DNA from 4 places in the Paenibacillus sp. FSL H7-0737 genome. Region 2 is predicted to be linked to each of the others. Evidence: riboswitches for the same ligand, from Rfam matches in the RefSeq annotation. Region 2 holds a riboswitch; each other region holds the start of a gene.
What was found. Region 2 has a riboswitch for cyclic di-AMP ahead of H70737_RS00190 (resuscitation-promoting factor). Riboswitches for the same ligand answer to the same signal wherever they lie in the genome.

Region 1 (3,153 bases), 1.0 Mb from region 2:
CTCTTGGCAGCATCGGTACATCGCCTTGACGAATAATCAGTCCGTGGTTGCTCCCCTTTGCCATTTCCGAGGCATGTCCAAGCAACCCGAATCCGGTAACATCTGTACAAGCATGTACATCATAGGGCTCCATGATTTCAGCCGCTTTTTTATTCAGTGTAGACATGACTGTCGTAAGGCGTGTAGTTTCTTCTGGGGATAGCTGATCCTTTTTAATAGAAGTCGTTAAGATGCCCACACCGATAGGTTTGGTCAAAATCAGCTTGTCTCCTACCTGCGCACCTGCATTCGTTCTTACTTTGTCCGGATGCACAAGGCCCGTAACGGCCAATCCAAATTTAGGCTCTTTATCGTCGATGGAATGTCCGCCCACAAGCGTTGCTCCTGCTTCCTGCACTTTATCTGCTGCACCGCGCAAAATGTCACCGAGAATGCTTTTGTCCAGAACAGAAATAGGGAAGGCCACAATATTAAGCACCGTAAGCGGCTTACCGCCCATAGCATAAATATCACTTAACGCATTAGCTGCTGCAATTTGCCCAAAGGAATAAGGGTCGTCCACGATCGGCGTGAAAAAATCAACAGTTTGCACTAACGCCAGATCATCACTTAATCGATATACCCCAGCGTCATCACTGGTATCCAGACCCACAAGTAGATCCGGATTAGGAACGGTTGGTGGTAGACTGCGAATAACCTGCATGAGATCGGCGGGACCGATTTTGCAGCCGCAGCCCCCTTTTGAAGATAATGAGGTCAATTTTATGGTTTCGGCTTGAGACATCATGACTCAGCTCCTTTAGATAGTTAGTATCGAATAACTTTAATCTTACATCAGTAGACAGCATTGTACAAAATACAGACATACAGAAGAACGCCCCGTAGCCAGTACATACTCCCCGGCTATGGGACGCCTCTCATTTCTCACTTACCATTAAGATTAACTAATCTGCTGAGTTTCCTGCTGTTTCTCCAAAAACCGCTGAAGTATAGCATTAAATTTCTCCGGCTGACACAGATTACTAGGATCTAATGCGTTAGGGATAATCACTAACTGAGCATGTGGCAGCTGAGACACCATATCCTTCATACAATTAACTCCAAATTCACTAAAGTCACCTACAATACATAAGGCGGGACGCTTAAAAGACTTTAAGCATCTAGTGTAATCCACATGGCTCGTAGCCAGCCTTTGCCGATACAATTCCCGTGGACGTTTATCGAGAAGTCCTCTTCTAATCTCGTTATAAGCCAGATTCCAGCGTTCCCGGTACATCATACGAATCGAAGGCAGTACAAGCTCACTTGGAGCGTAATACATTAACCAGCTACAATAAGCAGCCATAAGCTGGATTTTACCGATTATCGTTGACGCCTGACTTCTACAAAAGCTATCCGCGACAACAATCGCTTTTACTCGCTCTGGATATTGTTTCGCAATATGCTGAACGACGAGCCCCCCATAGGCACTCCCAACAAAAACAGCCTCACGAATACCCAAATCATTCAATAGCATAATTATATCTAGACATTGGGTTTCAATAATCTCGTTTGGGGCCTGCAGTAATTCACCTGATTTGCCATTCCCCCGTAAATCACACAGAATCACTTTATATTTATCAGAAAAATACTCCAATTGTGGCTTGAACATACTATGTGTTAATCCATGTCCATGGATAAACACAACCGGAGCCCCTGTTCCATTGATTTCGTAATAGAGCGAAGTTCCATTCAGTTTAGCAATAGGCAAAGTTAACACCTCTTTCATAGATAGGTTCTACAACTATATCTGCTTTTTAACGCAGCAAAAAACCACAGAGGGATTCTCTGTGGCTATTCATCATCAAATACGCCATTCATCCTCTCTCCATACGCTTACGAGGTTAGCTGTCGGATTCGGGCAGTGAGAGTTGCCCTACCTGCATGGATGCATTTATGCACCTGGAACAGGATTCACCCCATAACTAGTACCGATTGTTACACTGGTTCCCAGTTGTTGGTTCCCCCGCTTTCCTTAACGGAAATTAAGCGGACTTCTTATGTAATTGTCAGTTATGTGATGAATCATACTCCGTGTAAGGTTTCTTGTAAAGTTGAGCCGTGGGCAAAATAATGTTGAAAGCCATGCTTTTCATTTCATATTGAGCATACACTTCGTTTTCTCTTTCTTTTGCTCTTGTTTACTCAATATATCTAAAAAAAGCCGAGCGGCCATCAGAGATCAATCCCTGAACCACTCGGCTTCGTTATACAATCATATGGCTACAACAGATCGGCGTTTTTCAATGCATGCTCCCAGCTCGGAAAAAAGAACAGCGCACTTCTCATAAGATCAGGATCGCTTTGCTTCACTTGTTTTTTGCTGATCGAGCTTCCATCGGTTTGAAGCTTTTTGATACGACTTAACACTTCATCAGCCTCCAAAGGAATTTCCATTGAAACACTCCTTTCTCAGTGACCTGGTTTCCAATCATTTTCTCCATAATATGCAAATTTATTCTTCATTTCGGTTTATACGAATTAAACCAGCTGATAGACCGGTTGTTCAGCAATAAAATAAGTAGGAATCATTGGGTATTTCTGTGCCAGAACTTCAGCTAAATATTTCATTCCTGGAGCTTCACTTTCCGCATGACCTAACATAATCAGCGCTTTTGATCTGCCTTGGTGGACAGCATCCCTCACATATTCTGGAGTTTCCCATTCGGGGCCCTCGCCAGCAATAATTAAATCAAGATTGTGCTGATTAAAAAGAGGAATAGCCATCGTCCCACCTCCTCTGTAACCTACTAATATCCCCACATGTCTGCATATCTGGGATACGTCTCCGGCAGCACGTAAATAGGAGATACCTAGCTTTATTTTTATATACTGTGCCGCTTCACTTACCGTCATAGCTGGAATCGATAGGATTGTAGCAGTGGATTGCTGCTCAACCACATAGGCTGACCATTCAAGCTCTCGTAGCAAGCCCACCATGATCCCGTCTGGTTGATGCCTATGCCAATAATCATGATAACGAAAAATAGCCAGTTCAGAACGCTCGATTAAACTCAGTTTCGCAAGATAAATAGGGTCATCCTCTAACCACTCACTCGTCTCATGATGACTGTAAAACACACCTTCATGTGTGATCAACAAATTGGCGTTCAT
Region 2 (3,153 bases):
ATAGCTTATCAAAGAATAATTTGCAAAAGCTTCAGCCTAGTTTAACTCCGGCTTCACAGGTCCAATCACATAAACGGTACGTGATTTACGACCGAAATTACGCACATGGCTCAGTGAATCGTAATAGACATCTACTTTATTGCCTTTAATGGCACCGCCAGTATCTTCTGCTCGGCGGAATCCAAGCCCCTCGATATATACCCACCAGCCAATAGGAATTACATTCGGGTCTACCGCAATTGTACGACCTTCCGTTACGCGTGTTCCGGAAGCAGTTTTGTTACCAATACCTGGCTCTTCTGATGAATAAGCTGTCATGGAGACGTTCTTAATCATCTTCTTGTACTCAAAGTCTACGCCAGCCTTGCTTGTGACATTATTAGTCTTAGCGCTAACCTTAGCCGTTTTTGAAGTGGTGTTTGATTTGGAAGTTGTTGTAGTCTTAGCTACAGCCGGCTTAGGAAGTGCTTTGGTACCAACGGCAATAATCTTATCTTTCGTTACCGTTTGTACTTCCTTACCAATCATGCGCATAGAGGCCAGTTCTCCGTCTTGGTAGATCTTCTCAATATGCTGAATCATGACGCCTGGTTTGCCTGCCTGTGCCACTCTAACTGTTCCCACAGTAAGGGAGGGGTCTGCTGTCTTGATGACTCTGAAGGGTAAGTTAGTTGTTCGCTGTACGGTCTGTTTGTTGATGCGAACAATCTTAACCTCCATGTTTGCAGAAATGGTGGTGTCTAACGAAGGGAAAATCTTATCATGACCTTCTAGGGTAATGCCCATTTTCTCAATTGCTTTACCAATTGTGTCCTCGGTCGTATATAACGTTTTTGTTGCTCCATCCGCAGTAAGACTAATTTTCTGCGCACGATTGATAACGACACGGTCACCGTCTTTTATTTCATCACTCAGACCTAAAGATAGTTCATCATGCGGCTGCAGCGAAATTTGCTCTTTCTCCAACACATCACCAAGAAGCGCTTCCCGCGTTTCAAGCGTCTGTGTTTGCCCGTCTATTACTAAAAATAATTGTTTGTTACTTTGACCGTGTACGTACAGCAGAATAAGTAGCGCGATAGCGACTGAAATCACGCCTGCAAGTAAAAGTACGCGAGTATTTACTTGCTCCCACCGTAATGCGAAAGACCTGCTGGATGACTGCGAATCATGGGATACTTCTGGTTGGAATACGCCCATTCTCTCCATCCTCCTTACATAGCCCCGTCGTCAATTGTATATCATGAGGACTGAATTCCTTTGACGAAACTATTTGAGATTGTCACAGGACACGCACGTAATAACTTAGCGTCTCCTGCTCATGGATCGCCTGCTCGGCACAGCTACTCCCACCCCTGTTATATAACAGTATGTGGGCAACATTCTATTTATTCAAAAATAAAAAAGCCTAAAAAGAGTTCAACTGAGGACTCTTTCGTGGCTTCTCCAATATCAGAATAGAGAATGCTTGTGCACGAGGTTGCCTCTCTTACTTGCGCTTACGGGGTTAGCTGTCGGGTTCGGACGAAAGAGAGACGCCCTATTTCAGGTCACCCGCTCATGGCGGTTGCCCTTAAATTCACCCCAAAGACCACGTGAAGAAATCAAATACTGTCCTACGGCACGTCTAAACCGTATTTAAAATACAGGCATGCGGTAGGTCAATATTGGTTCCCCCGTTCTCCATACGGAGACTCAGCGAGACGATCCATGAATCAATGGCTGTCACTATAACACAGCTCACATCACTGAAAAGATGATATCCTGTTTTGATGCATGTTGTAAAGGACGATTCAACCACGTTTACGCAAAAATATGGTTAAAATATTGTAATATTCAGCCGTTTTTATATTAAAAAAGTTTAATATATCGGCCATTCTCTATTTTTCACCTGTTTTGCTCCCGTTTTCACTCAATCCCAAATCGTTCCAGTGCGTTCGCATACGTTATTTTAGCCAATTCTTCCCATGTTAACCCTTTAATTTCAGCTGCTGCCTCTGCTACAAGCTTCACATGAGCGCTCTCATTTCGCTTCCCGCGGAAGGGGTGTGGAGTCAAATATGGAGCATCGGTTTCGATCAATAATCGGTCTAGTGGTGTCTGCGCAAGCACTTCTTTTGGCACTCTTGCATTTTTGAACGTAATGGGTCCTCCAAAGGATAAATGAAAACCAAGATTCAAGCACATTTTAGCTGTTTCCCAGCTTCCTGAGAACGAGTGCATCACGCCTCCAACCTCATTTGCTTTTTCCTCCCGTAAAATCCGTACAACATCCTCATGTGCATCACGATCATGAATACAAATCGGCATATTTAATTCACGGGCTAGTCCAATTTGCTTGCGAAAAACTTCATGTTGCACATCCTTGGGAGAAGTATCCCAGTAATAATCCAGTCCGATTTCACCAATAGCCACTACTTTTTTATGACTGCATAGAGAAGCGATCCAATCGAGATCTCCTTCTTTCATATCAATCGCATCCTGAGGATGCCAACCCACTGCCGCATAAATATAATCATAAGATTCCGCCAGCTTCATCGTTGAGGGAATCGTCTCCCGATTAAATCCGATATTAATCATCTTGCTAACTCCTGCTTCTACAGCACGAGCGATAACTTCTTCGCGATCCTCGTCGAATTGAGGTGCATCCAGATGCGTATGTGTGTCAAACAGAAACATTTTAACCCTCACTCCTTGTTCTTTTTTAGATATATAACAATATAAGTTTCACGCTATCCGTGATATCTTATTTTTCTACTCTTCTTGTCAAAAATCCCATATTTTCTTGTATTATTTTGCAAAAATCTCTGCAATAGAAGCAGGCAATCGCGTAAGCGCATTTCTTAACTTATCCTGAGGAAAATAAAGATGATATCTTCCACGGTGAATGCCGCTAATAGAACGCACAATATCCGACACCTCTGAAATTTCCCGCAGATGATCATGCCGATCAAGCAGCAGAATTTGTTTATTGTCAAAAGCTTCTCCCGGACGGAACACATCATAGGGCAGATCTGTCGGAAAATCAATCTCCAAATCATATTCTGGGTGAAGTCCCGCTGCCGCAAAACTGCTGCGAATTTCAGTAATCATATCTGTATCGAGATTCTCCACCTCAACATATTTATAAAGTTTACGATGAATAAAACGGGT
Region 3 (3,153 bases), 3.2 Mb from region 2:
TGCGATATCTAGAACGAAGTACAATCAGGCGTACACCCGGATTCCATTCCTCCCACCGTTGCTCCATTTTTTGAATGTCCTCTTCATCAAAGCCAACATACACGGCTACAACATTATCCGTTAGAGACTTGGCATAGCTGATGGAATGTAGTACAGCACGTGTTACACCCGCAACAGGAACAACAACTGTACTGCCCTTAATCAAAGGTTTATCTGTACTCGGGCATATACGAAGCTGATCTGCAGTGTTCAAATAGTGCTTGTGAATCCGGTGGAACACGAACATTACAGCAGGTAAGAAAATGAAAGCCATCCATACGCTTGAGAATTTAGTGATGATAAAAATAAGCGTAATCGTCAATGTAGTCAGCATACCGATGGTATTTACAACAAATCTTTTTTTCCATCCCGCTGGTTTTGTTTTAAACCAATGAACCATCATTCCTAGCTGTGACAATGTGAAAGGAATGAATACACCAACCGCATAAAGTGGAATCAAGCTTTCTGTATTTCCGTGGAATGCAGCTACAAGCACAGCAGACAGAACACCTAGAAAAATAATACCATTAGAGAAACCTAGACGGTCACCACGAACCATAAAAGCATGTGGCATATATTTATCTTTTGCAAACATAAATGCGAGCAGCGGGAACGCTGAGTAAGCTGTATTAGCTGCCAAGAACAAAATTACTGCTGTAATACCTTGAATGAAAAAATATAAGGTTCCGCGGCCAAAGGTCGATTCAGCGATCTGAGAAACAACCGTTGCCTTTTCATCAGGCACTATGCCGTACCAATACGCCAGTAGTGTGATACCTGTAAACATAAATCCAAGTATAACCCCCATGACCATTAAGGTCTTGGCTGCGTTCTTTTCAGCAGGTGCTTTAAAGTTTGGAATGGCATTAGATACAGCCTCTACACCCGTAAGTGCCGAACAGCCAGAACTGAAGGCTTTTAATAGTAGAAACAAACTAACATTAGAAACAGCAGAGCCAATTTCAGGGACATTCGCATGCACGCCACCTGCTGCATATTTAATAACACCGGAGATAATCAAGACTACAATCGACACCACAAACAAATACACTGGGATTGCGATGAATGAAGCTGATTCTGTAACTCCGCGAAGATTAATCAAAGTAAGTAAAATAATAACTGATACTGCAATAAGAACGGTGTGATTATGAAGACTTGGAAAAGCCGATGTGATCGCATCCGTCCCTGCCGACGCACTAACAGCTACGGTCAGAATGTAATCCACTAACAAAGACCCTCCTGCTAAGAGCCCTGTCGGAACACCAAGATTACTCTTGGCAACGATGTAAGCTCCGCCTCCCTGAGGATAAGCGTAAATCGTCTGCCGATAGGATAAAATCAGGATGGCCAGCAGGCCCAATACGGCTAATGCAATTGGCAGGGAATACCAGATGGCAGTAAACCCCGCAGCCACCAGTACAATCAAAATTTGTTCCGTTCCGTAGGCTACAGACGAGAGCGCATCAGAAGACAGGACAGCCAGTGCTTTAACCTTGGATAACTTTTCATGATCGAGTTCGTTCGACTTCATCGGACGCCCGATCAATAGTCGTTTTACCTTGCTTACCATGGTGGATACAGTTCCTTTCTTTGGGAGCTGAAACGGAATTTCCGCGCGCTGTTTTCATTGGTGGATTTCATAAATGCAGACACTAAAAATAGCATACGGAAATGATCCGCATGCTATGCATGGTCATTATCCCACCTTTGCTTACGAGGTTAGCTGGCGGATTCGGGCTGTGGTTTAGCCCTACGGTATAAGTCTAATCGACCCATTCCGATTCACCCCATTGGCACATATGCCAAGTTTGGTTCCCCCGTTTTTCCTAAGAAAATTCAGCGCATATTCAACTTCTCACAAGGTCTAATATTAGTCTACAAAGTGTATACAGTAAAGCGTTGAAAAAAATGAAAAAAGAATGAAAAAACATCCAGTAAGCGCAAATACAGCGTCTTATTGGATGCTCTCTTTCATTCTCTTCAATTATCCCTCTGGATCGTGTTTTTAATCACTTTTCACATTTTTTCGGATCCTTTAAAATTAAAAAATCAAAATCCTAAACTTTCCTCTGTATCTAACTCCATCACTTCTTCTTCCTTGCGTCCGTACCAAAGCAAAATGCTAATTAAAGCAAAAGCGATTAATGCAAGGAAAGGAATCGTAATGAATCCAAAAAAGTTCAAGTAATCCTTATTACAAGGAACACCAATTGTACAAGGAAGCACTTTACTTAACGCAGGAATCTTCTGCTCCGCATAATGATAGATCGAGATACTGCCACCAATTAAGCTTAGTGGAAGTACATATGGGATAATCCTTTTATCCCCTCGAAAGGTTGCAATTCCCAAGAGGAATAACTGAGGATACATAAAAATTCGCTGAAACCAGCAAAGCTTACAAGGTTCATATTTCAATACTTCGCTCAGATACAAGCTACCAGCAACAGCAACTAAAGAGACGAACCAGGCCAGATACAGGCAGTTACGCTTGCAAAAAGATAGGAACTTTGTCACTTTGCCTCCACAGCTTTTGCGGCGTCGTTAATTTCAGTTGAAATCGCTTCAATGTTAAATGGATCCGCAGTCATTACTCCATTGATATAAAGGGATGGTGTAGTCGTCACCCCAGCTTCACTAGCTAACTGCATACCCTTATTCAGCTCATCTGCATACGTACGATCTTTAATATCTTTACGAAGCAGTTCGTAATCGATAGCTAACTTCTCTTTCTCCGCAAGGCTTACTAAGAAATCTTCAGTCGCCCATTCTTCGCTCTCATCACCTTGCTGAGCATATACAGCATCATAGAACTTCCAGAATTCATCATGATTCTGATGGTAAACAGATAATGCAGCAAGTGAGGCAGTTTCAGAGTCTGGACCAACGAAAGCCATATTTACAAAGTAGAGCGCTGCTTTTCCCTCGTTGACAAAATCTTGAACAATTTTCGGTTTAACTGAAGTTGCAAACTGGGAACACGCTGGACATTTCAAGTCTCCAAATTCAACAATTTTAACAGGTGCATCCTCTTTACCGACTCTAGGTAGCTCACTGTAATTGAATGCTACTGGTTCTCCCGAAGTTGCATTTTTTGCGGCATCTTTCGAAGCTAAC
Region 4 (3,153 bases), 550 kb from region 2:
GGATTTCACTCAGGGTGTATTGACTGGGATTGCCATGGTGGGGATGATTGCGGGATTGTGGATGTACGGAAAGGCTCGTAAGAGTAAAGCGTAATAGTAGGGAAATAGGGAAAGGAAGCCGCGGCAGATGCCGTGGCTTTTTTATTTTTGTGTATGTATCGTAAAAGTTATTTGGAAGATAGTTGAGGGAGTTAGACAACGGATAGATTACCACTAGGCAGCAAATCCTCTTGAGCAGTCAGTTGCTCCCGCACACGCCTAAGCTGTGCTTTTAGGACAGGAACACTCTTTTGCAGAATGATGCTTATTTGAGGTAAAGATAGCTTTAGGCCATACCACATCGTTTTTATAAGCTGTTCCTCCCAAGGCAATGTCTTGGCAGACAGAAGAGACCGGCGTGCGTAATAATCGGCGCATTGTCGGATACAAGAGCGGTAAGCCTCGATAGAGAATAGCTGGCTGTCGAAGCTTTTTTGACGGAATATTTTATGAAGCTCTTTAAAAGTACGGATAGTAACCTTCTCGGCTTCTACTGATTGTTGTAACAACATGGAACTGAGCGTATAGATATCATTCGTACACTTTTGAACACACTCTGCAAATATAGTTCTACGGGGTGATTCGGAAGGTAAGGGGTCAGGCATGATAAACACGATCCTTTCAGAATGGGTTATGGGATGAACTTATAATAAAGAAAAGTAAGAAATGGATTTGTTGATAAGCTCGGCGGTATCAGGTTCTGGATAACTATGTTTTTGAAGCGCTACACTGGATGGTTTATAATATAGCCGCCCTCCTTTGGAATCTCTCCCACCAGCGACAGCTCTGTACAGACGACCTTGCTCAATGTGCCCTGCCAAGGATTTACCCTGCAGCTTGGCTTTTAAATCCTGTAAAGCACCTTGCACTAGCTCAAACTGAGTCTGATCCCACTCTGAACCATGGGTACGTACTTTATCTATCGCTTCCTCTAGCCGGCAATGGTATATCATTCTGAGAAAAGAACTCCATTTAATAAGGTCGAAGGTTTTGGTATTGGCAGAGATAAGACATGCCCCCCAGCTACTACCTCCTTTACAGGTAAGTTTCAGGATGCCATAACGGCTGTCTTGATCAGCCTCCATTCCATAGTGAATAGGCTCTGGTGAATCAAAGACGAATACTTCTATGCGAGATAGTCTTCGCTGGTCCATGACAGGTTTCTCCTCCTTAGGTTTCCAAAAGCTTAAGATTTACATGGTGAATGACGTTAGCCTTCTCTATACAGGCGAGCATTTCAGCTTCATTCTCACAGACTGCGGCATGCTCCAGCCATAGTCGGAATTTCTGTTTGCGTATAACGGATAAATGTAAGGGAAAGGTGTTGCGGGATCTCATTACGTACCAACCGACTGCAACTTCTTTCCACGGTTCCTTAAAAGCGGTGAGCCACGGAAAACGTTGGTGTGCTGACCAATCCTGCAGCTGTTGCTTTTCTCGGATATTTTTATATATTTCGTATATAATTGTTCGGTCCATACAGTATTCACAGGTAGATGGGCTGCTGAAATGGCGAAGTGATTCAATCTGCTTCTGACCAAAAGCATAGCCGACAATAGTTCTGTGATGATCCTCTTCGAACCACAACGCTCCAAAGCAAACATAATTTAGACTTATCGGCTCAAGTAGCCCTTGCTGAGTTCCCCAATAATAGTGTTTCATTCCTTTCACCCCGTCCAGCATGCTATCACCCTATAGATTCAGGTAACGCAAAAACCGCAGCAAGAGGAGGACCTCTGCTGCGGTTTTGGAATACAGGTATACACACACCTGTGCCAAAGCGTGGCGGATCAAGGGTCTCTCTCTTTACGCTTACGAGGTTAGCTGTCGGATTCGGACGGTGAGAGTCGCCCTACCTATGTGAGACTTGAACAGTCTCCTTCGGATTCACCCCAAGTAGGCCATGTGGCCTGATGGTTCCCCCGTTCCCTGCAAATGCAGGAACTCAGCGTTGAATGTATTTCGTGAAATAGATTCAACCCGAATCATACTCTTTTCAAGGTGTTTCTGTAAAAACAGAAAGTGTTCTTTTGAGCGCAATTTAAACCAAATCCTGCCTACTACGACGAAAAAGGGAACCAAATAGGTATTTATTGCGAGTTATCGGGCTTCTTCCTCGCTTAATCTCGCTTTCTTGTTTCCTTTCTTATATAGGCGATTTTTGGTGATTTCACTAATCGTGGTGAATAAAATCACATGGTATGACCGTTTTTCGCTAATGGATTGAAACTCGAGTAAACAAGAGATATAGAGAGATTGGATATCAAGTAAGCGCTATCCAATGCGAAAATAGTTTTTAATTTGCATTATTTTGGCATCAATCAGGTTTTACAATACTTCCTGCATAAGGGTATGATTACTCCTGTTTCAACAACAATCGAATATTTGATCCGCTTAATTTCCGATAAGGAAAGCGGGGGAACCAACAATCGGCAGACGATGTGAGAGTCGGAAGCCGGTTATGGGGTGAATCCTGTAGAAGATGCCAGTGAGCTCGCATCTATACAGGTAGGGCGACTCTCACCGCCCGAATCCGACAGCTAACCTCGTAAGCGTATGGAGAGAGGATGAGTGCAATGTGACCGCTAGCGAGCCACAGAGGAGAATCCTTTGTGGCTTTTTGCTGTGCTTTTTTAAGCAAAGCATTTATGGAAAACCTCACGAAGAGGTCGTTATATTCATCATTAGCGGTAGCTTTTCTTTCAAGATCAGGGTGATCAAGCTCTGATCTTACAAGCAAAGCATTTGAGGAGAATAAGAGATGACAGATCAGAATGAATATGTACTGGTATGTGCGCCAACGAAGGCAGGCGAACATTTTATTAAGCTTCTAAAATTCAGAGGCATTAAGATGGCCGGATTGACCAACAACTTGCCTGAGAAGGCCCTACTCGAAGAGATGGGGATTGAACAAGTCGTTCTAGTTGATACCCGCCATCAGAATACTTGGTTTCGCCCGCCGTTTCCGGTAGGCCGGGTATATCTGTTCGAGAGCAGCTTTACGTTATGCTGCCGTTACATTCAGATGTGCCGTACCTGGACGACACAGCCGATTTTTGTAATTACAAGCTCAATAAATCCTAGATTGGTCTATAAAAGACTTGGCGCGAGTTA

Region 1: it holds a riboswitch for cyclic di-AMP, as region 2 does, so the genes downstream of both, H70737_RS25095 (alpha/beta fold hydrolase) here and H70737_RS00190 (resuscitation-promoting factor) in region 2, are expected to answer to the same signal.
Region 3: it holds a riboswitch for cyclic di-AMP, as region 2 does, so the genes downstream of both, H70737_RS15725 (APC family permease) here and H70737_RS00190 (resuscitation-promoting factor) in region 2, are expected to answer to the same signal.
Region 4: it holds a riboswitch for cyclic di-AMP, as region 2 does, so the genes downstream of both, H70737_RS02645 (hypothetical protein) here and H70737_RS00190 (resuscitation-promoting factor) in region 2, are expected to answer to the same signal.

What each region holds. Positions count from the first base shown of each region.
Region 1 is NZ_CP009279.1:5,758,243-5,761,395, forward strand. It holds gene selD (selenide, water dikinase SelD) at 1-784, opposite strand, end outside; gene H70737_RS25095 (alpha/beta fold hydrolase) at 941-1,750, opposite strand; cyclic di-AMP (ydaO/yuaA leader) riboswitch at 1,857-2,041, opposite strand; gene H70737_RS31125 (hypothetical protein) at 2,263-2,436, opposite strand; gene H70737_RS25100 (Nif3-like dinuclear metal center hexameric protein) at 2,521-3,153, opposite strand, start outside.
Region 2 is NZ_CP009279.1:40,665-43,817, reverse strand. It holds gene H70737_RS00190 (resuscitation-promoting factor) at 37-1,200, opposite strand; cyclic di-AMP (ydaO/yuaA leader) riboswitch at 1,482-1,711, opposite strand; gene H70737_RS00185 (TatD family hydrolase) at 1,909-2,679, opposite strand; gene H70737_RS00180 (HD domain-containing protein) at 2,791-3,153, opposite strand, start outside.
Region 3 is NZ_CP009279.1:3,652,773-3,655,925, forward strand. It holds gene H70737_RS15725 (APC family permease) at 1-1,609, opposite strand, end outside; cyclic di-AMP (ydaO/yuaA leader) riboswitch at 1,733-1,891, opposite strand; gene H70737_RS15730 (disulfide oxidoreductase) at 2,089-2,553, opposite strand; gene H70737_RS15735 (DsbA family protein) at 2,550-3,153, opposite strand, start outside.
Region 4 is NZ_CP009279.1:586,595-589,747, forward strand. It holds gene H70737_RS02630 (hypothetical protein) at 1-94, shown strand, start outside; gene H70737_RS02635 (hypothetical protein) at 192-644, opposite strand; gene H70737_RS29625 (hypothetical protein) at 684-1,193, opposite strand; gene H70737_RS02645 (hypothetical protein) at 1,210-1,701, opposite strand; cyclic di-AMP (ydaO/yuaA leader) riboswitch at 1,835-2,000, opposite strand; cyclic di-AMP (ydaO/yuaA leader) riboswitch at 2,421-2,610, shown strand; gene H70737_RS02650 (hypothetical protein) at 2,801-3,153, shown strand, end outside.